DNA from 3 places in the Peribacillus sp. NPDC101481 genome. Region 1 is predicted to be linked to each of the others. Evidence: riboswitches for the same ligand, from Rfam matches in the RefSeq annotation. Region 1 holds a riboswitch; each other region holds the start of a gene.
What was found. A riboswitch is a leader RNA that binds a small molecule or an ion and turns the genes downstream of it on or off. The one in region 1 is predicted to bind S-adenosylmethionine.
Positions count from the first base shown of each region.

Region 2: linked by a shared signal. The riboswitch ahead of ACIROD_RS22795 (sugar ABC transporter substrate-binding protein) and the one ahead of metK (methionine adenosyltransferase) in region 1 are both predicted to bind S-adenosylmethionine.
Region 3: linked by a shared signal. The riboswitch ahead of ACIROD_RS12410 (methionine biosynthesis PLP-dependent protein) and the one ahead of metK (methionine adenosyltransferase) in region 1 are both predicted to bind S-adenosylmethionine.

Region 1 is NZ_JBIWNJ010000005.1:134,731-142,883, reverse strand. It holds gene ACIROD_RS23985 (glycosyltransferase) at 1-775, shown strand, start outside; gene ACIROD_RS23980 (nucleotide sugar dehydrogenase) at 817-2,118, shown strand; gene pckA (phosphoenolpyruvate carboxykinase (ATP)) at 3,363-4,949, opposite strand; SAM riboswitch class I at 5,367-5,528, shown strand; gene metK (methionine adenosyltransferase) at 5,692-6,885, shown strand; gene ACIROD_RS23965 (gamma carbonic anhydrase) at 7,396-7,914, opposite strand; gene ACIROD_RS23960 (alpha/beta hydrolase) at 8,125-8,153, shown strand, end outside.
Region 2 is NZ_JBIWNJ010000004.1:238,869-247,021, forward strand. It holds gene ACIROD_RS22770 (ketoacyl-ACP synthase III) at 40-1,023, opposite strand; gene ACIROD_RS22775 (winged helix-turn-helix transcriptional regulator) at 1,329-1,679, opposite strand; gene ACIROD_RS22780 (nitroreductase family protein) at 1,805-2,428, shown strand; gene ACIROD_RS22785 (ABC transporter permease) at 2,601-3,605, opposite strand; gene ACIROD_RS22790 (sugar ABC transporter ATP-binding protein) at 3,607-5,109, opposite strand; gene ACIROD_RS22795 (sugar ABC transporter substrate-binding protein) at 5,167-6,279, opposite strand; SAM riboswitch class I at 6,395-6,500, opposite strand; gene ACIROD_RS22800 (GTPase domain-containing protein) at 6,596-8,153, opposite strand, start outside.
Region 3 is NZ_JBIWNJ010000002.1:501,250-509,402, reverse strand. It holds gene ACIROD_RS12430 (PucR family transcriptional regulator) at 1-288, shown strand, start outside; gene ACIROD_RS12425 (ABC transporter ATP-binding protein) at 412-1,557, shown strand; gene ACIROD_RS12420 (hypothetical protein) at 1,605-1,847, opposite strand; gene fumC (class II fumarate hydratase) at 1,953-3,335, opposite strand; SAM riboswitch class I at 3,663-3,776, shown strand; gene ACIROD_RS12410 (methionine biosynthesis PLP-dependent protein) at 3,863-4,975, shown strand; gene metC (cystathionine beta-lyase) at 4,972-6,153, shown strand; gene ACIROD_RS12400 (type B 50S ribosomal protein L31) at 6,266-6,514, opposite strand; gene ACIROD_RS12395 (ABC transporter ATP-binding protein) at 6,650-8,153, opposite strand, start outside.

The DNA of each region.
Region 1 (8,153 bases):
CTCGCATGAAGTACAAACGAGCAGAACGGGATATAATAGCCGAATTTACGGGATGATGGAGAAATTCCTATTAATGTTCGTGGATGAAATGATTGCCGAAAACCATACGAGAGCTAAGTATAACGAAGACTTATATGGTCTGTATCCCAAGGTGGTCCATAACTACCCGATTCCAACCAATCCGGAGGAAAGTACGGCCGTGAATTTGCATGAGCTGCTCGATTTGCCAGAGAATGAACCGATTTTGCTATACCAAGGCGGCGTTCAAATGGGAAGAGGGTTAGAGCAATTGGTTGATGCTGTACCGATGATTGATGGCGGTACGGTAGTTTTTATCGGAGATGGAAGAATCAAGGATGATTTAGTGAAAAAAGTAAGCGACATGAATCTGGAGCATCGTGTGAAGTTCTTACCGAAGGTTCCGGTCGACGAGCTGCTCCATTATACAAAAAATGCGTATTTAGGTTTTCAGATATTAAATAATGTCTGCTTTAATCACTACTCCGCTTCTTCAAATAAATTGTTTGAATACATGATGAGCGGTGTGCCTGTGGTTGCCTGCAGCTTTCCTGAAATACAAAAGGTTGTCGATACGGAAAAAATCGGTGTATGTGTCGATTCACATGATCCAAAATCAATTGCCGAAGGCGTCAATTACTTATTGAAACATCCTGAAAAAAGGGCGGAAATGAGCAATAACTGCCTGAAGGCGCGGCAGAAATACAATTGGAAACAAGAGAAGGAAATCTTTATCGAAATCTATCAAACAGCCTAACAAATTTGAGTGTAGCAGAAAAATAGATAGGAGTGGTTTATATGAAACTTTGTACAATAGGACTTGGTTATATAGGACTTCCGACTTCTTTAATGTTTGCGAAACACGGTGTCGATGTTGTCGGCGTGGATATCCATCCTGAGATTATTTCCAATTTGAATAGCGGCAGGCTTCATATCGAAGAACCTGGATTGGAGGAGGTATTGCAAGAAGTGCTTAATTCCAATAAGTTCCGAGCTGCGTTAAGCCCGGAACAAGCGGATGTTTTCATTATCGCAGTTCCTACTCCAAATAAAAAGGACATGCATCAATCATGTGATTTAACTCATGTCATGGATGCAACCTCAAACATTCTTCCTTTTATCAAAAAAGGGAATGTCATCATTATTGAATCGACGATTGCGCCAAGAAGCATGGATGATCATATTAGACCGATGATCGAGAGGTCGGGCCTTACAATCGGAAAAGACATTTTCCTAGTTCATTGTCCGGAGCGTGTTTTACCTGGAAGGATTCTTGAAGAGTTGGTTCATAATAACCGTATCGTCGGGGGCATCACGGAAACATGCTCATATAAAGGAAGTCTTGTTTATAAAACCTTCGTTCAAGGAGAAATCATTCAGACGGATGCGAAAACGGCTGAAATGTCCAAACTAATGGAAAACACCTTCAGGGATGTCAATATCGCCCTTGCGAATGAGCTGACGAAAATCTGTTTCGAGCTGGATATCAATGTTTTGGATGTCATATCGATGGCAAACAAACACCCTCGTGTAAATATTCACCAACCAGGACCAGGAGTTGGCGGCCATTGTTTAGCGGTCGATCCGTATTTCGTCGTTGCAAAGGCACCAGAGCAAGCGAGAATCATTAAATTGGCCCGCGATACCAACGTATCGATGCCTTATTATATCGTTAATTCCGTAAGGATGATGCTAGAGGGGATCCGGAAGCCAAAAGTAGCTGTTTTCGGTCTTGCATACAAAGGAAATGTAGATGATATTCGTGAAAGTCCCGCCATTGATGTCGTCAATATCTTGATGGGGATGGAAAACATGGATGTATCCTTGCATGACCCTCATGTCCAATCTGGAAAGATGCCAGTCGTATCAGTGGAAGACGCTGTAAACGATGCCGACTTGATACTTGTCCTGACCGACCATGATGAATTTAAACAAATGGATTATGATAATTTATCAAATCTCATGAGAAATAAATTGATTTTGGATACACGCAATTGCATTGATGCAACTAAAACAGATGTCCCGGTGGCCAATCTGGGCAATATATATCAATACAAAACGATGTCCATGAAAAAAGCCAGGAATAAAGCGATCATCTAAAAACTTGGACAAATATCGATATTGTAATAAGGATTAAGGGGCGCTGACTATGACAGTGCCCTTTTTGAATAGCATCATCTGGCAGGAAGAACGGAGGACAAAAAATCAATGAAGAAAAGGACCAAGCGAGAGCTTGGTCCTTTCAGAAACTGTGGAAACGTTTCAGTTTAAATCCGCTCCCTTTCCGCCAAGCCCCCGCCAAACAATCTGGAGGGGGCTTGGCTAGCCATATATTAGGCCGTTGCCGCCATTATTCGGCCTAAACCGTACTTATTGGCCTATGACGCCGTTATTGGACGTACAGGGCACTATATTCGACAGTTCATCGCAGAAAATCGACCTACAGGGCACTAAATTCGACCGTTGTCGCAGTAAATCGACCTACAGGGCACATTATTCGACAGTTCACCGCAGAAAATCGACCTACACGGCACTAAATTCGACCGTTGTCGCAGAAAATCGACCTACACGGCACATTATTCGACCGTTGTCGCAGAAAATCGACCTACACGGCATTGTATTCGACCGTTGTCGCAGAAAATCGACCTACAGTGCACATTATTCGACCGTTGTCGCAGAAAATCGACCTACACGGCACATTATTCGACCGTTCACCGCAAAAAATCGACCTACAGTGCACATTATTCGACCGTTGTCGCAGAAAATCGACCTACAGGGCACATTATTCGACCGTTGTCGCAGAAAATCGACCTACACGGCACTAAATTTGACCGTTACGCAGAAAATCGACCTACAGTGCACATTATTCGACCGTTGTCGCAGAAAATCGGCCTACACGGCACTAAATTCGACCGTTGTCGCAGAAAATCGACCTACAGGGTACTATATTCGACCGTTGTCGCAGAAAATCGACCTACAGGGCACTAAAATCGACCGTTCATCGCAGAAAATCGACCTACAGGGCACTAAAATCGACCGTCCACGAATTTATTCGATCTACACCTAACTATTCGGACTCCGAAGCATTTATTTTTTTAGGTCCACGAATTATATCCGCTTCATTTCCGCCGACTGTCTGCCAAGACTCCTCGCTGATGTATCTAGCGGGGTTTTGGAGAGCGAGTGGCAGGAGTGTAGCAAATTTCTGAGGATTCCATTCAAAAAGTAAACAATGAATGAAGGATAGCGAAGAAATGTTTTGAAATCATGGTTCGGGATGAGACATTTCTTGTCGACAAACTGAAAGGACCAAGCAAGAGCTTGGTCCTTTTGTGTACAATTTATTAAGCTGTCGGTCCGCCAAGTTCTTCGATTTCACTTGGAACGCTGCCGAATTTCTTGAAGTTAGCACGGAATTGTGCGGCAAGGTCCGTTGCTGCTTCTTTATAAGCGGCAGGATCTGCCCAAGTCTTGATTGGCTGAAGCACTTCATCAGGAACACCAGGAACATGAAGCGGGATATCCAAGCCGAAGATATCATCTTTGATCGTTTCGATGTTCGCTAATTCACCTTCAAGTGCCGCTTGTACCATTGCACGAGTGTAAGCAAGTTTCATACGGCTTCCAGTTCCGTATGCTCCGCCAGTCCATCCAGTGTTGACAAGGTATACCTTTGCATTGTGCTCGTCAATTTTATCACCAAGCATTTCAGCATAGCGTTGAGCTGGAAGAGGTAAGAATGGAGATCCGAAGCAAGTGGAGAATGTAGCTTCCGGTGAAGTTACGCCTCTTTCAGTACCAGCCAATTTACTAGTGTATCCGCTTAGGAAGTGGAACATTGCCTGTTCTTTGGAAAGCTTGCTGATTGGAGGCAGAACGCCTGAAGCATCAGCTGTTAAGAAAATGATTGTATTTGGATGTCCTGCAATACTTGGATTCACGATGTTATCGATCGCTTGCATTTGGTAAGCAGCACGAGTGTTTTCAGTCAATGAACTGTCATCATAGTTCGCTTCACGTGTATCCGGATCAACAACAACATTTTCCAATACGGCACCGAAACGGATTGCATCGAAAATTTGTGGTTCTTTTTCACGTGAAAGATTGATCGTTTTCGCATAGCAGCCGCCTTCGATGTTGAATACGCCATTAGAAGACCAGCCGTGCTCGTCATCGCCAATCAGTTTACGGCTAGTGTCTGCTGATAAAGTTGTTTTGCCTGTACCGGACAGACCGAAGAATAAAGCGACGTCCCCTTCACGTCCTACGTTAGCAGAGCAATGCATTGGAAGGATTCCAGCCTCTGGAAGTAAGTAGTTCATGATCGAGAAGATCGATTTTTTCATTTCTCCTGCATATTCCGTTCCGCCGATCAGGATGGTACGGCGTTCAAATGAAACGATGATGAAAGTTTCGGAAGTGGTTCCGTCCACTTCTGGGTCTGCTTTGAAGTTAGGTGCAGAAAGGATTGTGAATTCAGCTTCGTGACCTCTTAGTTCCTCTTCATTTGGACGGATGAACAAAGTATGGGCGAAAAGGTTATGCCAAGCATATTCATTAACAACACGGATTGGGAGACGAGATGATTCGTCTGCACCAGCGAAACCTTTAAAAACAAAAATCTCTTCTTTTGCTTTTAGGTAGTCAACTACTTTATTATATAGTTTATTGAACACATCTTCGGAAATTGGCTGGTTCACTGAACCCCAATCGATTTTATCTTTAACAGATGCTTCTTCCACGATAAATTTATCTTTAGGTGAACGACCAGTATATTTGCCAGTTTCAGCTTTTACTGCGCCGGTTGATGTTAAAACGCCTTCATTTCTGCTTAATACTTTTTCGACCAATTGAGGAACTGAAAGTTGAGTTTGCACATTGTTTCCTGTTAATAACTGGTGTAACTCATTAGAAACATCTACAGAATTCATATATGAGGTACCTTCCTTTGTTTAAGTTTTTAGATTACAATTAGTATAACACATTCATTTAAATAGTCTATACTATTTCTTCTAATTTGTGATTATTTTCAGCTGGCCGCGTTAATCATTTTATTCCGGCAGGAACCGAGTCAGGATTATCACATATACTTTAATGAAGTCAATTTTATTTTAATAGGAAGTAAGTAAGCAATATATTTCCAATGGTGAAGTGGTTTTTCGTATGCTTAATACTTATTATTAATGGCAATTTCCAACATTTCTATTCGTATTTTGCATTGTAAACCCTTCTAAGACGCTGTATCAACACTTTTTTCAAAAGAAAGCCATACTGGGCGGAAATGTTCTTTTTAGAAAAGCATTGACAAATTCCAACCATATACGATAATATCTTAAATTGTACGGATTCTCTTATCCCGAGTTGGTGGAGGGACAGGCCCTTTGAAACCCAGCAACCTGCCATATTGAACTTGACTCCAAGATCGATCGCCGAAAATAAAGCGAAGATCTTCAAGGAATAGTGGTGATGGTGCTAACCTGAGCAAGGTAAAAACCCTTGAACGATAAGAGTGAAAGGATAGAAGACAGAATTTTAAACCTTTCCTCATTTGCCAGGGAAGGTTTTTGTGTTTTTCATAAGTAATTCTGTGTCTATAGTTGAAACTAATGAGGGAAACGAGTTCCGTAAAAATCAGGCTTATGCCTACAACATACTAACTTCCAAGGAGGAAATATGATGTCAAAGAAACGTCTATTTACTTCTGAATCTGTTACAGAGGGCCATCCGGACAAAATTTGTGATCAGATTTCAGATTCCATTTTAGATGCTATCCTAGCTAAGGATGCAAATGCACGTGTTGCGTGTGAAACTAGTGTAACAACAGGTCTTGTACTTGTTGCTGGTGAAATTACAACGTCCGCTTACGTGGATATTCCGCGTATCGTTCGTGATACGATTAAAGGAATTGGCTACACACGTGCGAAATACGGTTTCGATGCTGAAACTTGTGCAGTGTTGAGTTCCATTGATGAGCAGTCTGCCGATATCGCAGCTGGAGTCGATAAAGCATTGGAAGCTCGTGAAGGAAACATGTCAGAGGAAGAAATCGATGCAATCGGTGCAGGGGACCAAGGTCTTATGTTCGGATTTGCTTGTAATGAAACAGAAGAGCTTATGCCGCTTCCGATTTCATTGGCGCATAAACTTTCATTCCGCCTGGCTCAAGTTCGTAAAGATGAAACTCTTGCTTACTTACGCCCTGATGGTAAAACACAGGTAACTGTGGAATATGATGAGAATAACCGTCCTGTACGTGTAGATACGATCGTTATCTCTACACAGCATGATGCTGAAATTACGCTTGAACAAATTCAAGCCGATCTAAAAGAACATGTGATCAAAGCGGTCGTTCCAGCTGAATTGATCGATGCTCAAACTAAATACTTCATCAACCCGACTGGCCGTTTCGTAATTGGCGGACCTCAAGGGGATGCTGGTCTTACTGGACGTAAAATCATCGTTGATACTTACGGCGGATACGCTCGTCACGGCGGCGGTGCATTCTCTGGTAAGGATGCTACTAAAGTTGACCGTTCTGCTGCATACGCTGCTCGTTATGTTGCGAAAAACATCGTGGCAGCCGGCCTTGCCGACAAAGCGGAAGTTCAATTGGCATACGCAATCGGTGTGGCAGAGCCTGTATCGATTTCAATTGATACGTTCGGAACTGGTACAGTTAGCGAAGAAGTCCTTGTTGACCTAGTTCGTGCTAACTTCGACCTTCGTCCAGCTGGCATCATCAAAATGCTTGACCTTCGTCGCCCGATCTACAAACAAACAGCTGCTTACGGACACTTTGGCCGTACAGATGTCGATCTTCCATGGGAACGCACGGACAAAGCAGAAACATTAAAAGCACAAGCGTAAATCATATAAAAAAGGTGTCCCGCAATTTGCGGGACACCTTTTTTTTGTGGATTAATTTTGCCGTCAGCGGGAATAATTCAAGAAATCCCAAAGAAATATAAAATACGTGCAAAACTCGTGAGTTAAAGTCGTTTACAAGTTTGTTTGGGTCATCAAATCGTGAGGTTGAAGCGTTACTCTAGAGTTTGTAGCAAGTACTCGAGAGTTTAGAGCGTATACTCGAGAGTTTAGAGCGTATACTCGAGAGTTTAGAGCGTATACTCGAGAGTTTAGAGCGTATACTCGAGAGTTTAGAGCATATACTCGAGAGTTTAGAGCGTATACTCGAGAGTTTAGAGCGTATACTCGTGAGTTTAAAGCATATACTCGTGAGTTTGGAGCAAATACTCGTGAGTTTGGAGTAAATACTCGTGAGTTTGGAGTAAATACTCGTGAGTTTGGAGTAAATACTCGTGAATTTGTAGCAAATACTCGTGAGTTTGAGTACAATACTCGTAACTTTCAGTCAATTCACTTTATGCGTTCCGCGGTTTTATAGTATTGTCCTTTTTCGGCATATTCGCGAACGATGCGTTCCATATCCTGGCGATCTTCTTCGTTGATTTCGCGAATGACTTTAGCTGGGCGTCCGAATGCCAGCATGTTCGGTGGAATGACTTTACCTTGTGGAACGAGGCTACCGGCACCGATGAAGGCTCCTTCGCCGATTTCAGCTTCATCAAGTACAATCGATCCCATGCCGATCAGAGCTCCTTTACGGATTTTACAGCTATGTAAAATGACCTGATGGCCAATGGTTACTTCATCCTCGATGATCAATGGATTATTTGGGCTTTGGTGCAGGACGCTGTTATCCTGTATACTGACTTTTTTCCCGATGATGGTTGGGGATACATCACCGCGAATGACGGAATTGAACCAAATTGATGTTTCGTCGCCAATTTTGACATCACCTGTCACGACAGCATTCTCGGCAATATAAGCGCTTTCGGCGATTTCAGGTTCTTTGCCTTTATACGGATAAATAATCATTTTCAATCATTTCCTTTCCGAAGTGAATGTTTTTATGTATTATTTTAATATACCGTATGCAAATACACTTGGCTATTTATAATAGCAATGTACAACTTGTTAGATTTCTTTTTTGTCGAAAATCACGAATATGGTTATAATTTATATATATTATTTTAACTATCATGGATCGTACACAACAAGTTAAAAGTGAAAGGGGGATTTCGAATGTGGAAATGGGAGACAGAAGGAGACGC
Region 2 (8,153 bases), on a different contig from region 1:
CTTTTGGTACAAACTCGTTATTAGTTGTAGAAAAAAGCGTTATAAGGTCCAATTGATAAGCAATCCAGCTTGAGCTAACCCACCGCCGAAACCATATAATAAAACCTTCTCACCACCACTGAGCTTCCCTTCTTTTAATCCTATTTCTAAAGCTAATGGAATTGTCGCTGAAGAAGTATTTCCATACTCCACTAAGCTATATAAAGTACGCTCAATTGGAAAGCCACTTCTATCACATATTGATTCAATCATTCTTAAATTTGCACTATGCGGTACGAACCAATCAACATCATTCAATTGATATTCGGCATTTTTCATCACAGTTTGCATTCCTTTTGGAACGGTCGTGACAGCCCATTTATAAACCTCACGTCCATTTTGTACAAGGTTGCCACTATTATTTAAGTCTTCACCATTTATTCGTGTCGATAGGTTTGTACTATATAAATGTTTTCCGCCTTCTCCCTCAGAATACAAATGTGAAGAAATAAAACTTGGCTGTTTTTCATCATATTCTACAAGAACTGCTCCTCCGCCATCTCCAAATAAAATACAAGTGGCTCGATCTTCATAGTCCATAAGTTTAGATAAAGTATCAGCTCCAATAACAAGAACTTTCTTGTTTAAACCAGATGTTACTAATCCATTAGCTACATGCAGCCCATAAGTAAATCCTGCACAGGCAGCGTTTAAATCAATAGCTCCAGTATTCTTAATACCTAGCTTTGCTTGGACTAAAGATGCTACACTTGGAGTGTTGAAATCAGGTGTAAAGGTACAGACAATGATCATATCAACATCTTCGACAGATTTATCATACCGTTCCATTAAATCCTTTACAGCTTTATAACCTATATCACTAGTAAACTCTTCTTCATGTGCAATTCTTCGTTCTTTAATACCAGTACGTTTAACAATCCATTCATCATTGGTTTCAACCATTTTTTCTAAGTCTTTATTTGTTAACCTTTTTTCAGGAACATACGAACCTATCGCAGTAATACGTGCTTTGGATTTGAACATAGAATAGCCACCTCGTGTGTATGAATTGCATCATTTTATAACTTGATATTAACACCTGGTACTAATTATAAAGCAAAAAAAATCTTATGCAACTAACCGTTACATTTTAAGAAAAAGAGCGGGGCAAAGCAACTATTTTAAAGTAAAGCACCTGTTAGTTTATTACAATCTCTAGAGAGACTGCCAAAAGTCATCTTCAAGACATTTTGTATTTCTGACAATTATACTGATAGCTTGAATAAATTCTGCTTGCATCACTGAACTTGTCAAAAAAAAAGCCATACTCCTAGTTGATGCAGCTCTTACTATTTATGATGGCGACAGATTTGTTCTTGTCTTTCGAGATTTTGTTCAACTGCATATGTAGTGCCCCATTCACACATTGTATTTAATACAGGTACAAAGGATTGACCCAACTCAGTTAAACTGTATTCTACTTTTGGTGGTACTACTTTATATACTTCTCTTCGGACAAGCCCATCTCTTTCTAACTGCTTTAATTGGTCGGTCAAAACTTTCTGGGTAATGGCCGGTATTAGAATATAAAACTCTTTTGTCCTCATTGGTTTTTGACTCAGAAAAAAGAGGATTAAGCATTTCCACTTTCCTCCTACAGTATTCATGAAAATATTTATTCCAGTATTTAAACTCTTCATTCCTCATTCCTCCTGAATAGGCACATAAAGGTGGCTATGCCACTTTATTGTGCGTTATTTTCTTCTACATCATGGGTCCATTATACTCTGATTATGAAGCAAATATAACATTGGGAGTGAACACGATGAGTGTAAGGGAGATTATAGAAAAAAGACGTTCCGTAAGGCAGTACGATCCCGATTATAAAATTAGTCCCGAAACGTTGGCGACATTTATTGAAGGAGCCAGTAAATCGCCTAACGGAAACAATATTCAAGCAACACGATACCTGGTTATAGATGAACCATATTTAAAGAATTTGTTACTGCCCATTGCTTTTAATCAGCAACAGGTAATTGAGGCCTCAGTACTGATTGTTATACTAGGTGATTATCAAGCATTTGAAAAAGAAAATATCATAATGATACATGAGGATGAGTTTCAAAAAGGTTATTTTGACGCATCAGTAAGAGATTATCTAACAAACGCGGCAATCAATTATTATCTAAATAAATCAAAAGAGGATTTAAAGGTTGAATTAATAAGAGACGCAAGCCTGGCGTCAATGTCGTTAGTTTTATTGGCGAACGAGGCAGGTCTTGAAACCATTACAATGTCCGGGTATGATTCCGAACAATTAAAGTCAGCTTTAAAAATTTCTGATAGGTATTTAGATGTTATGCTTATCGCCATGGGGAAAGGAATTAAAGAAGGTCACAAAACAGTAAGACACGATGTGAACAAAGTCATTTATAAAAACAAAATATAGTGAGTGTTTTTACTTTTTAAAAATTTGAATATTGGAGATTAGTGTGGAAAGAGGGTTAAAAAGAACCCTCTTCCCCTATCATCTTATAGTTAAAACTCACCACGAGTTACAGTCTCACATTTCATCCACATGCAGACTTATCATATAGTCATATAAACGTAACGGATTCATTTTAGTGTTTTTGTTTGTAATAAGTTACAGCGAGAGCAAGGGCCAGCACTGTTCCTTTGACGATATCCATCGCATAATACGGAACGGACATCATGATCAGCCCATTTTGTAGGATTCCGATCAGGACTGCTCCGACAAAGGTTCCAAAGGCATTCGGTTTTCCCGCTCCTAAAACGGAGGAACCAATGAAGGCAGCCGCGACGGCATCCATTAAATAGGGTGACCCTGAATTGATTTCCGATGTCATGACCCTTGAAGCAAGGACAATCCCCCCGATTGCAGCAAATAGAGCCGAAAGCAGATAGGCAAGGATTTTGTATTTATTGACCGATATCCCGGAAAGTCTCGCCGCTTCCTTATTTCCCCCAATAATGTACATATAACGACCGTGCTTCGTATAAGTCAAAAAGATATGGGTCGCTATCACAATGACGGCCATGATCAGGATTATCCACGGTACCTGGCCAATTTTGGCGAAAAACGGGCTGATCAGTCCTGTTGCGAACGTCCCGTCTGGCATGACCATATTTTGCGAAACCGTGGCCCCTTTTGTATAGGTAAGGGCAATTCCCTGGATAATGAACATGGTAGCCAAAGTCATCAGCATGTCGGGAATTCTCAATTTAACGATCATGAATGAATTCAAGGCGCCTACGACAAGTGAGGCACCGATCGCAGCTAATATGGCAATTAATGTATCCTGTGAAAACCAGACAAACATCGAGATGACGATGGCATTGGCCAATGATGCGACGGAGCCGACGGAAAGGTCGAAGCCATCCACGGTCAGGGATATCGTAATGCCGATCGCAATGATGGTCACGATTGAAATGGAACGCAGGATGTTGACCAGATTCGTAGTTTGAATGAAAGATGGATTGGACACGGCAAAAATTCCAATCAGAATGATAATCGTCAATATTGTGCCGTATTTATAGAAAAAGTCGAATAGTTCCACCTTTTTCTTCACTTTCGCTGTCTGTGTAACAGGATTGGGTATGCTCATTCTATTTTCCTCCTGTTGAATAGAATAGTAGTTCTTCTTCATTCGTTTTACTTGTTTCTAATTCGATGACAGTGCTCCCGTCATATAACACATATGTCCGGTTGGTAATGCCAATGATTTCGGAAAGCTCGGATGATGCATAAATGATCGCCTTCCCATTCCTTGCAAGCTCTGCAATCAATTCGAATATATCCTTCTTGGCTCCAACATCGACCCCTTTCGTTGGTTCATCGAATATGTATACATCCGCATCGGCCATAAGCCATTTCCCGATGGCAACTTTTTGCTGATTGCCACCTGAAAGGTTTTCGACATTCACTTCCCCTGAAGGAGTTTTAATGCCGAGGCTTGCGATCATTTCCTTCGCTCTTTCCTTTTCCGCCTTGCGATTCACGAAGCTGAATGTCTTGGAGAATTTGCCAAGACTGGCTGCCGTCAAGTTCGCCGAGACTGATTCCTGAACAAGGACCCCTTCTTTCCTGCGTTCCTCAGGTACAAGTGCCAGACCGCTTTTTACTGCTTCGTGTGGTGATTTCAAGGAAAGCTTTCGACCATTCAGGATGACTTCCCCCGCTGTGATGGACGTATGGCCGAAAAGGGTTTTACACAGCTCCGTTTTCCCAGCCCCGACCAACCCTGCCAAGCCGATTATCTCGCCTGCTTTAATATTCAAACTGACATTTTTAACTTTCTCTGCATCTGACAATCCGTTCACTTCCAGAATAACGTCGCCAATCGAAGCATTCACTTCAGGAAACTGTTCATCCATGGTTTTTCCAAGCATGTTCTCTACGACTTCGGTACGGGTTATATCTTCCTTCTTTCGACTTGTGACACGCTCCCCATTCCTCATGATTGTAATTTCCTCACAGATTTCAAAAATTTCGGGCAGACGATGTGAAATGAAAATGATTCCCACGCCTTTTTGCTTTAATTCATTTACAATTCGAAAAAGTTCTGTAGTCTCCGTTTGACTTAACGGAGCAGTTGGCTCGTCGAGAATCAGGAATTTGCATTCTGTCGAAACGGCTCTTGCTATCAGGACCATCTGTTTTTCAGCCAAGGTAAGGTCTCTTACCAGCTTTTTCGAAGGGACACGAATTTTCATATCTTCAAGAATAGAAGCCGCTTGGTTATGCAGCTCTTTCCATTGGACCATCTGTTTTTTTCCCATGTTTTGGACCATATCATTCAACATTACATTTTCCCCAACCGTTAAATAAGGGATGAGGGCGGTATCCACTTCCTGATAAACAATTTGAATGCCTTGTTCTTGAGCCGCTTTTGGTGAGCGGATATCCCTCTTCACCCCATCAATATAAATGTCACCTGAATAATGAACATGGGCTCCCGATAAAACTTTCATTAACGTCGATTTCCCTGCTCCGTTTGCACCGACCAATGCGTGGGCTGTCCCCGATTTTACGGAAAAATCAACATCACTCAGCGCCTTCACCCCCGGAAATTCAATCGAAATCTTCTTCATTTCTAGTTGCGTGCCCATGTCCATTCCCCCTTATTGAACAGACACTCCCTTCTACTTGAAAGAGAGTGTCTCTTTTTAATTTTTATAATGATCTTTCAAAACCTTCATCCAATCTTCTTCAAATTCCGTCGATACACCCCAGCCATCGACAATACCAGACAGATTTGCCATGTTCACCGCTTCTTTAGACGCTTGGATTTGCTTTTGTGAAATAAGTGAAGCCTTCAAGTCATAGGTTTGCGGCGTTTCTTCGCCCGCTAATTTTTTAGCCAATATCCTCATATTCACTGCACCGATCAACTTGGGATCTACTGCTGCCGTGTAGGACCATGAGCTATCAGCCGATTGGATTTCCTGGAGATCTGCATTCGAGACATCTATTCCATATATCTTCACTTCATCGCGGCCCGCCTCTTTAATCGCCCGGGCTGCACCGATAGCAAAGGCATCCCATGTTGCGAAAATGGCATCCAATTTACCTTTAGGGTATTTATTCAGCATTGCGGCTACAGCATTTTGTGTCTGAACCGATGTATCAGCAGATGCCACTCCGAATCTTTCGACTTCTTTGATTCCAGGATTTTCTTTTAATTTTTCCTGATAGACTGCATTTCTTCTTACCATTGGAGGAAAACCGTCCACCCAAAGGTATGCAATTGCCGCTTTACCTTTCTGTTCTTTTATCAGCTTATCAAAAGCCAGTGTTGCCAACGCTTCATCATCTTGTGAAGTTAATGTCACGCCTTCTATTTTAGATAGATCGCTTATTGAATCGAATGTGACAACGCTTTTACCTGCATCAACCAACTTTTGAACGTCATTCACAGTTGCTGCATCATCACCATGTGAAATGATATAGCCGTCATAATCTTCCTCCAAAGCCTGCGCTATCGCATCATGGAATTTAGCCGTATCACCATTGGCTGTGTAAGTATCCACTTGAAACCCCAGTGCTTCTCCTTCTTCCTTCGCCCCCGCCAGGTATTGGGCCGTATGATCATCACCGCCAATTTTACGGATCACTTTGATTCTGGCTCCATCTCCATCAGCGAATCTTTCCGGAACATTTTCAAATGATACTTTTTCTTCTTTCTTCGACTCTGTGGAACTCTGACCTGTAGAGCACCCCGTTAAAAGCAAAGCGGAAGCGATGGCTGAAATGAATATACCTTTAATAGACCTTTTCATCTTGTTTCCCTCCATTTTTTCTTATTAGTCTTATCAGTTAAGTTGGTGTAAATCCCAAAATAAAAACCTCTCTAATATAGAGAGGTTTAATCGGCTGTTTTGCAGACTTGTCCCTCTCTTATCTGTCAAAACATTTCTGTTTTGCAGGATTTAGCACCAATTCCTAATGGAACGGTTGCTGGGCATCTTAGGGCCAGTCCCTCCGCCACTCTTGATAAGAGATATATCGTGTTACGTTTTCGTAATTATCACTTTATAGGGATATAGTCGTAAAGTCAATAGATTTTTGAATATTTGAAATGTTCCCCGTTATTTTTTATTTTCTTTGAAGCTGGGCTAGACGCTTTTTCTCAATCTTTTCAAGCCGCTCCAACTGCCTTAATTTCACTTCGAACAAAGTGATAGGGTCACGGTAAACTTCCGGATTTTGTTTCATATGCTCCAATGCAGCCTGGTAGTCTTTTATTTCAGTCTGCGTTTGCTCTATCGTTTTTTGAAGTAATGCAAATGAACCGCGATAGAAAAGGGAGATGTCACGATCCAAAGATTTTTCAAACAATCCAAATTGGGTAAGGAAACGCTCCGTGATCATTTCCGCAACATCCAGGTAATCTTCACTTTCCAGGTATTTCTTATAACGATTGTACATATTGGCTTTATTTTGCGGTATCGCCCCAAACAGCTTCCCTGCCCCTTTAAGCAGTAATTGAGATGGAGTCCTGCGCAAAAGGATATTGACGTTTTCGATGCGGATGCTGCTTGTCATCCTGTCGGCATCACGGCGCCAGTCATCCAATACTCTGAAGTCGCCTGCAAGCGTAATCCGTTCTTCTTTGTATAATTCATTGAAACCGGCACTCATCTCATCCATAAACTGCTGGCTTTGTGAGAACTCCATTTGGGAACTGGCAATCCAGTCTTGAAGAGAACGGTAATATTGAGGCATGATCTTGTCAGAAATGAAGTTTTGAATCCGCTCATTCATTTCCTGATTTAACTGTACATGGACCTGACTGAAATCACTGCTTTCCGTTAACGATTTAGAGCAATCCCTCAGTAATTCAGGAATTTTTGAATAAAGCTGATTTTTCACTTCGTCCTTAAGCGAACGATACGACCTTATGATATTTTCACTTTTCTCTTTTTCCAAATCAGCCAATTGGTTGACAGCCCCATTCAGCTTGACTTCCATCTGTTCATTCCAAGAGATGGAATGCTCGCATTTCCGCTCATTGGCTGCCCGTTTTTCTAACAGATAAGATAAAGTTTTACGAATGAATGCCAGGATTTTTTCAGATCTTCTTTCCTTCCAATTTTCATCTTGATAATTCGATTGAAGGAAAGCTGAAAGGTCCTTCAATTGCTGCCGGCTGTCATAATGTTTAGAGAAAGCGAATACTTTCGCATTCGGGAAATAGGCATTCACTTTATCCCATGTTTCGTCTTCCATCCGGACTGCGACCTGATCACTGTATATCGTATCCATTTTATTTAATAAGAAATGAATCGGCAGTTTCGGAGCCATCATTTGAATTTCCAATAACAGATCCCGTTCGCTGCCGGTGAAAGGCGCCCGGGCGTCAAGAACGAACATCAATCCATCACTGCCATGTAAATAGCCCTGGAAATCGGATTCCACGCTTTTTTCCCCATTGAACCCAGGAGTATCCAATAATCGAAGATGATTATTCCTTAAGTAGTCACTGATGATGGTCACATCGACAATAGTCCCGCGCTGGCGGCGTGTTTCATCCAAATCAGTTAGCTCCTCGACAACTTTGCTATCTGTATCGGTAATTTCAAGGATTTCCAAATCATCCCCATCTTTGACACTGACTAGTGACGAATGATCTTCAGCGGCAATGCTCTCACCA
Region 3 (8,153 bases), on a different contig from region 1:
TTGGCAGATATCATCCCTCATTCATTAATAAATGAACCATCCTTTAAGAATGCAAAGTGGTATATCAATCAAATTCTTGGCAAGACCAAGCAGGATACTGAGCTTATCAAAACAGTTAAAACGTATATTGAATGTAATTCCAATGCCACCTATGCCGCCAAACAGCTTTATATACATCGGAACAGCTTACAATACCGAATCGATAAATTCTCTGAAAGAACTGGTCTCGATATTAGAAACTTCCGTCATGCCCTTACTGCGTACTTGATTTTTCTTCTGAATGATTAATTTCCATACAAAGAGGTAATATCATCCTTTTTTGTGCAATGTGCCCATACTTTTTTCTAAACCGATAGCTTAGACTATAGCTAATTGGTACAAGTAATCAGGAGTTTAAAAGGGGGATTTTTCATGGCAGAGTTAGTGTTAGATCATATATTCAAGATTTATGATAAAAAGGTGACGGCTGTTAAAGACTTCAACCTTCGTGTTGCCGATAAGGAATTCATCGTTTTTGTGGGACCTTCCGGTTGCGGCAAATCAACGACATTAAGGATGATTGCCGGACTAGAGGACATTTCCCAAGGGGATTTATACATAGACGGCAAGCGAGTCAATGATGTCCCTCCTAAAGATCGTGATATTGCGATGGTTTTCCAGAACTATGCCTTATATCCTCATATGACCGTATTTGACAATATGGCATTCGGATTAAAGCTCAGGAAAACGCCAAAAGCGGAAATCAAGCAAAGGGTCAATGAAGCGGCAAGGATACTCGGACTTGAAGAGCTGCTAAACAGGAAACCTAAAGCGCTTTCAGGTGGTCAGCGCCAGCGTGTGGCTCTCGGCCGTGCAATTGTAAGGGACGCAAAAGTTTTCTTGATGGATGAGCCATTATCCAATCTCGACGCAAAGCTGCGGGTTCAAATGCGTGCCGAAATCGCTAAATTGCATAAACGGCTCGACACTACAACGATATATGTCACGCATGACCAAACAGAGGCAATGACCATGGCGACACGCCTTGTTGTAATGAAAGATGGTATCATCCAACAGGTTGGTGCTCCAAAGGACGTTTATGAGAAACCAATAAATGTTTTCGTCGGCGGCTTTATCGGATCGCCTGCCATGAACTTCTTTACCGGAACATTAAAAGAAGGCACAATTAAAATAGGCGAACAAACGCTTGAAATACCTGAATTGAAAATGAAAATGCTGCGTGATCAAGGATATGCCGGAAAAGATGTTATCCTTGGAATCCGTCCGGAGGATTTCCATAATGAAGGAGCTTACTTCACGAAGTCCCCTAACACTACATTCACGACCCAAATTGATGTAGCCGAACTCATGGGCGCGGAGATTATGCTCTACTCCACATTAGAGGGGCAGGACTTCGTTGCACGGGTCGATGCCAAGAATATTATTCAGGCAGGGGAAAAGATCGATCTTGCCCTCGACATGAATAAAGCACACTTTTTTGATAAAGGGACTGAACATCGCATTTTAGTTGAAGAAGATGAACAGATGCAGGAAAGCATGAAGTTATCTGCCAATTAAACGTAAAAAGACCCATTCATAATGGGTCTTTTTACGTTTATTCAAATTCATTCCTGGACCAATACCACTTCATCATGTCCGCATTCCGGGCATTTCATGAGATGCGGGCATTGGCCTTTTTGAAGGGATTGAGGGTATCCGTCGTTTTCTTTAAGTATGTCGATATCCATATAAGCACTGTAATCATCCGCGTAGTCCATGAATTTCCCTTTATCCTCAAGATCACTGCCGCATTCCGGGCATTTCACATGAATTTTTCTCAGACCGTTGCAAAGCGGGCATATAGACATTGTTTTTCCTCCTGTTCCCGATACTTATGATTTCAGTATTTGTAGATTCCATTATTTTAACACATGGAAACACCCTCCCTAATACCAGAGGGAGGGCACTACTAATTATTTATTAACCATGTTAGCAGGATCGACCCATGCTTTGAATTCATCTTCCGTCAGGAACTCCAATTTCAACGCCGCTTCTTTTAACGTAGAGTTGTCCTTGAATGCCGTTTTGGCGATCTTGGCTGCTTTTTCATAACCGATATGCGGGTTCAATGCTGTTACCAACATAAGGGAACGTTCTACATTTTCTTTGATTTTATCTTCATTTGCAGTGATGCCCACCGCACAATTGTCGTTGAATGAATGAATGCCTTCCGTCAATAATTTGACCGTCTGCAGGAAGTTATAGATGATGACTGGTTTGAATACATTCAATTCAAAGTTACCTTGACTTGCTGCAAAGCCAATTGTAGCATCGTTACCAACGATTTGTGTTGCAATCATGGTAAGCGCTTCACTTTGTGTTGGATTGACTTTACCTGGCATGATGGAGCTGCCCGGTTCGTTTTCCGGAATGGCTATTTCGCCGATTCCGCTTCTTGGTCCACTTGCAAGCCATCTGACATCGTTCGCAATTTTCATTAAATCCGCCGCCAATGCTTTCAAAGCACCGTGTGCGTAGACTATTTCGTTATGGCTAGTCAATGCATGGAACTTATTATCAGATGTGACAAAAGGGTATCCTGTATCTGCTGCAATTTGTTTGGCAGAGAGTCCCGGGAATTCTTTTTTTGTATTGATTCCGGTTCCTACAGCCGTTCCGCCTAGAGCAAGGTTCAATAATTTTTGGCTGCTTTCTTCAATCATCGCTAGATCTTTATCGAGCATCGCTTTCCAACCGGAAATTTCTTGTCCTAATGTTAATGGAGTAGCATCTTGAAGATGTGTCCGGCCAATTTTCACGACATCCCAAAATTCTTTTTCTTTTGTATCGAATGTATCACGAAGGGCTTTGATGGCAGGGACCAATTTTTCAGCGACTTCCATAAAGGCTGCAATATGCATGGCGGTCGGGAAAGTATCATTTGAGCTTTGCGCCTTGTTAACATCATCATTCGGGTGAAGGGTTTCAGATTCACCATTTTCTTTTAACCATTCATTCCCTTTGTTAGCGACCACTTCGTTCACGTTCATATTACTTTGCGTGCCGCTTCCCGTTTGCCAAACTACAAGCGGGAAATGTTCATCAAGCGTACCTTCAAGGATTTCCCCGCAAATCTTGACGATGGCATTCTTTTTAACTTCGGAAAGATCACCAAGATCATAGTTCACCTTTGCCGCAGCTTGTTTAACGTATGCAAATGCACGAACTAATTCAATCGGCATTTTTTCGTTACCTATTTTGAAATTGTTACGGCTTCTCTCAGTTTGTGCTCCCCAATATTTATCAGCAGGAACTTTCACTTCACCCATCGTATCTCGTTCGATTCTGTATTCCATGTGTTCTCCTCCTATGTTTGCACTATTCATTGAACACCTTTTGCATATGAAATGAATAATGTCGGATTATTCTTCTCTCCATACATTGTACAAACTTTATTATTTTAAAGCAAAAATATCCCGCTGACCCTTTCCATTTTTTCTGAAAAATCCAAGTTCCATTCATGTTTATATGAAAATTCAATTATTCTTTTTAGACACATAAAGTGTAGACACCGCTAGGCTCCAATTGACCTGGTCATGAACATCAAAGCATTATCACTCCCAAAATGTCCTTGACAGCATTTTGTATATATAGTAAATTCAAAAGAAATTGAATAATCTAAACTCTTATCGAGAGAGGTAGAGGGAATGGCCCGATGACACCTCAGCAACCTTCATTTGTTTCAAACCAATGAAAAGGTGCTAATTCCACAAGTTTGTGAACTTGGAAGATAAGAAGAATGACTCGTCCCTACTTAATCAAAGTCTTCTTCTTAAAGAAGACTTTTTTTTATTTTATATAACTCAAAGGAGCAGTGAAAACCATGTACAAATCTGAAACATATCTTGCTCAATTAGGAAATCGCAGCGAAACGGCGACAGGAACAGTCAATCCGCCGGTATACTTTTCAACAGCTTTTCGTCACGAAGGAATTGGCCAATCGACGGGATTCGACTACACAAGGACTGGTAACCCTACACGCCAGCTATTGGAGCGATCCATCGCCGATCTGGAAAAAGGAGACCAAGGTTATGCCTGCAGTTCAGGAATGGCCGCCATCTCCACTATTCTCGCCCTTTTTAAATCCGGGGATGCATGGATTGTCAGCGAAGATCTTTATGGCGGTACATATCGTCTGTTAGAACAAGGTTTTAAAAAATGGGGATTGCAGTGTGACTATGTAAACACTTGTTGTTTGGAGGATATCGAAAAAGCCATCACTCCTCACACGAAAGCCATCTTCATCGAAACTCCCACTAACCCCCTTATGCAGCAAACGGACATTAGCGCCGTTGCGGCATTGGCCAAACGATATAATTTATTGTTAATCGTTGATAACACTTTTTACACGCCTCTTATTCAACAACCCATCGTGCTTGGAGCGGATATTGTGATTCATAGTGCAACCAAGTATCTCGGTGGTCATAATGATGTGCTCGCGGGACTGATCGTTGCTAGCGGCGCTGAATTATGTGATGCACTTGCCTTCCATCATAATGGTACTGGAGCTGTCTTGAGCCCATTTGATTCTTGGCTGTTGATGCGCGGAATGAAAACCCTGGCATTACGGATGGAGCGTCATGAAAAGAATGCCAAGATACTTGTAGATTACTTATCGGAGCATGATTGTGTCACTGATGTATTGTATCCCGGCAGAGGCGGCATGATTTCTTTCCGCATCATTGATGAAGCGGCGGTCAACCCATTTTTACAATCGCTCTCATTAATTTCCTTTGCAGAAAGCCTTGGAGGGGTTGAAAGCTTCATCACCTATCCTGCCACACAAACACATGCCGATATACCGCTTGAAGTCAGAACGGCAAATGGGGTTTGTAATCGCCTGCTTCGCTTCTCCGTTGGCATCGAGGATAGCGATGATTTGATTGGCGACCTGCAGCAAGCATTCGCACATGTAAAAAGGGAGGCACTACGATGACAGGTCATGATTTTAGCTTTGAAACGAAATTACTTCATAATCAACATAAATTCGATCCGGCAACGGGCGGTGTGAGCGTCCCCATTCAGCATGCATCGACGTTCCATCAATCGGATATCGATCAATTCGGCAAATATGACTACAGCAGAAGCGGGAACCCAACTCGCGAGGCACTTGAAGATATCATTGCCGATTTAGAGGAAGGCACTCACGGCTTTGCCTTTTCATCAGGTATGGCTGCCATTTCAACAGCCTTCCTGCTATTGTCTGCCGGAGACCATATCGTCATTTCCGAAGATGTGTATGGCGGAACGTTCAGGATGGTCACAAGCGTATTGACCCGTTTCAATATTGAGCATACCTTCGTTGACATGACGGACCTTGAAAGCGTCAAAGCGGCCGTTCAGCCAAATACCAGGGCCATATACATTGAAACGCCTTCAAATCCGTTACTTAAAGTGACCGATATACAAGCTGTATGTGATATTGCAAAAAAAGCCGGTGCCTTAAGTTTTGTTGATAATACATTCTTGACGCCCGCATTGCAAAAACCGCTGAATCTGGGCGCTGATGTTGTCCTCCATAGCGCGACGAAGTTTTTATCCGGACATAGTGATGTGGTAGCTGGGCTTGCGGTCGTGAAAGATCCGGAATTGGCGGCAAGACTCGGTTCGCTCCAAAACTCCTTTGGAGCGGTCCTTGGTGTCCAAGATGCCTGGCTTGTAATGAGAGGTTTAAAAACCTTGTCAGTTAGAATGGAACATTCACAAAAAGGGGCAGAAAAGATTGCAGCCTACTTAAAAGATCAGCCCTTGGTGAAAAAAGTGTATTATCCCGGCCTAGCCGATCATCCACAGCACGCCATCCAGAAAGGCCAGTCACTTGGAGCAGGGGCGGTCCTATCTTTTGAATTGGAAAGTGAGGAAATCTTCCGTTCCTTCGTGAACACTGTCGAGCTCCCTGTATTTGCCGTAAGCCTGGGAGCGGTCGAATCCATATTATCCTACCCGGCCAAAATGTCTCATGCTGCCATGCCTGATGATGAAAGGGAAAAGCGGGGCATCACGAACAGCTTGCTCCGCCTCTCTGTCGGACTTGAAAATCCGGACGATATAATCAAGGACTTCGATGCGGCCCTCGTCAATATTGCCAAAGGGGAAGCAATTGCTGCAAAATGAATAAAGGATGGGTGCCTCATAAATTATGGGCACCTTTTTTCCTTGCATCATTATTAACTCTTTTTCTTCCCAGTCATAAAAAAAGGCCATCGATTTCCCGATGGCCTGACTCTCAATTCTTCATATTATATTTATCCAGGAAGCGATCCACCCGTCCGCCTTTTTCAGCAAACTTCTGCTTTCCTGTATAATAAGGGTGCGTATCCGAGCTGATTTCCACTTTTAATAATGGATATGTTTGTCCGTCCTCCCAAACGATCGTTTCATTGGACGTCTTCGTGGAGCCTGTCAAAAATTTATACCCACTGTTGGTATCCATGAATACCACTTGTTGATAATCGGGATGAATTTCTTGTTTCACTATTATCACCTCATCGTCAGTATAGGTATATCTTAAACGTAATGATTACTATTATCAATAATTATGCTTGAGGTACCAAAAGTCGGTACCCTCATTATAGTTTAATCTTGATGATCCACCCTTATTCAATTGTGTTCAACCAGCCATGCCTTTATGCGGACCAGCCTGCAGTTCATACATTTGATAATACTTCCCTTTTAGTTCCATTAATTCCTCATGTGTACCTTGCTCAGTAATCCGCCCTTTATCCAGTACAAGAATCTGGTCGGCATTTTTTATCGTGGAAAGTCTATGTGCAATGATGAAGGTCGTTCTCCCTTTTTTCAGCACTTCCATCCCCTCCTGGATAATTGCCTCGGTTTCGGTATCGATGCTCGCTGTCGCTTCATCCAAAATCAATATGGCCGGATTGAATGCAAGAGCACGGGCAAAAGAGATTAGCTGCCGCTGCCCGGAAGACAGCGTTCCGCCTTTTTCAATCACGGGTTCGTCCAGCCCTAAAGGAAGATGCTTCAGCACTTTGTCCCCCCCGACATCTATTAATGATTTTTCAACCATTTCCCTTGTAATGTCTTTATGATTCAGACTGATATTGGAGGCGATGGTGCCAGTAAATAAATAGGGATCCTGAAGGACGATTCCCATATGCTCACGAAGCGTCTGATGAGGTATATCCAATATATTCGTGCCATCGATTTTAATTTGGCCTTCACTGCTGTCATAAAAGCGGAACAATAAATTCATTATGGAACTTTTTCCTGACCCGGTATGGCCAACTAAAGCGACCGTTTCCCCTTGTTTAGCGGAGAAGGAAATGTCCTTTAACACATATTCATTATCCTTATAACCAAAAGAAACATTTTCGAATTGCACGTTTCCTTTGTATCTGGATATGTTTTCATCACTGACTGCCAATCCCTGCTCATCCAATAAACTGAATGCCCGCTCCCCTGCAACAAGCGCCTGTTCAAGATTAGCGAACTGATTGACGATTCCATGAAGCGGATGAAGCAGGCGGCTGATCAAATCAACAATTGCATACATCATCCCTAAGGAAATGGCCGAACTGGCAGAAAGGGAAATCCCGCCGAAATACCAGACGAATGCCATAAGCGCCAAAACCTTAATGACCCCAATCAAGTTTCCACCCGTCAACGAATTCAAATGGAGCATTTTATTTTGATAGGAATAATGCTCCCTGTTTAGATTTTCAAAAGATTGCTTTGTCTCCTTTTCACGTCCAAATGCCTGAATGATGCTCATTCCAGAAATGGATTCATTGATCATCCCATTAATATCGCTTACCCGTTCCCGAATGATGTGATTATATTTCGAGGCGAATTTACGGTATACCATCGTCCAGATAACGATGATCGGAATAAGTAAAGTGCCGATGGTACCGACTCGTGGATCCAGAATATACAAAGCAATTAGAACGCCGAAAATATTAATAGTACTCGAGAAGAAGTTGGCGAGCACGGTTACATATAATTCCCGGATCGCTTCCGTATCATTAGTGACCCTGGCTACAACTTTACCCGCTGGCATATTATCGAAATAACGTATCGGCAGACGGGAAATATGCTTAAAAATATCATTTCGCATCTTCTGTATGATTCGGTTCGCCGCTTTCTGTAAA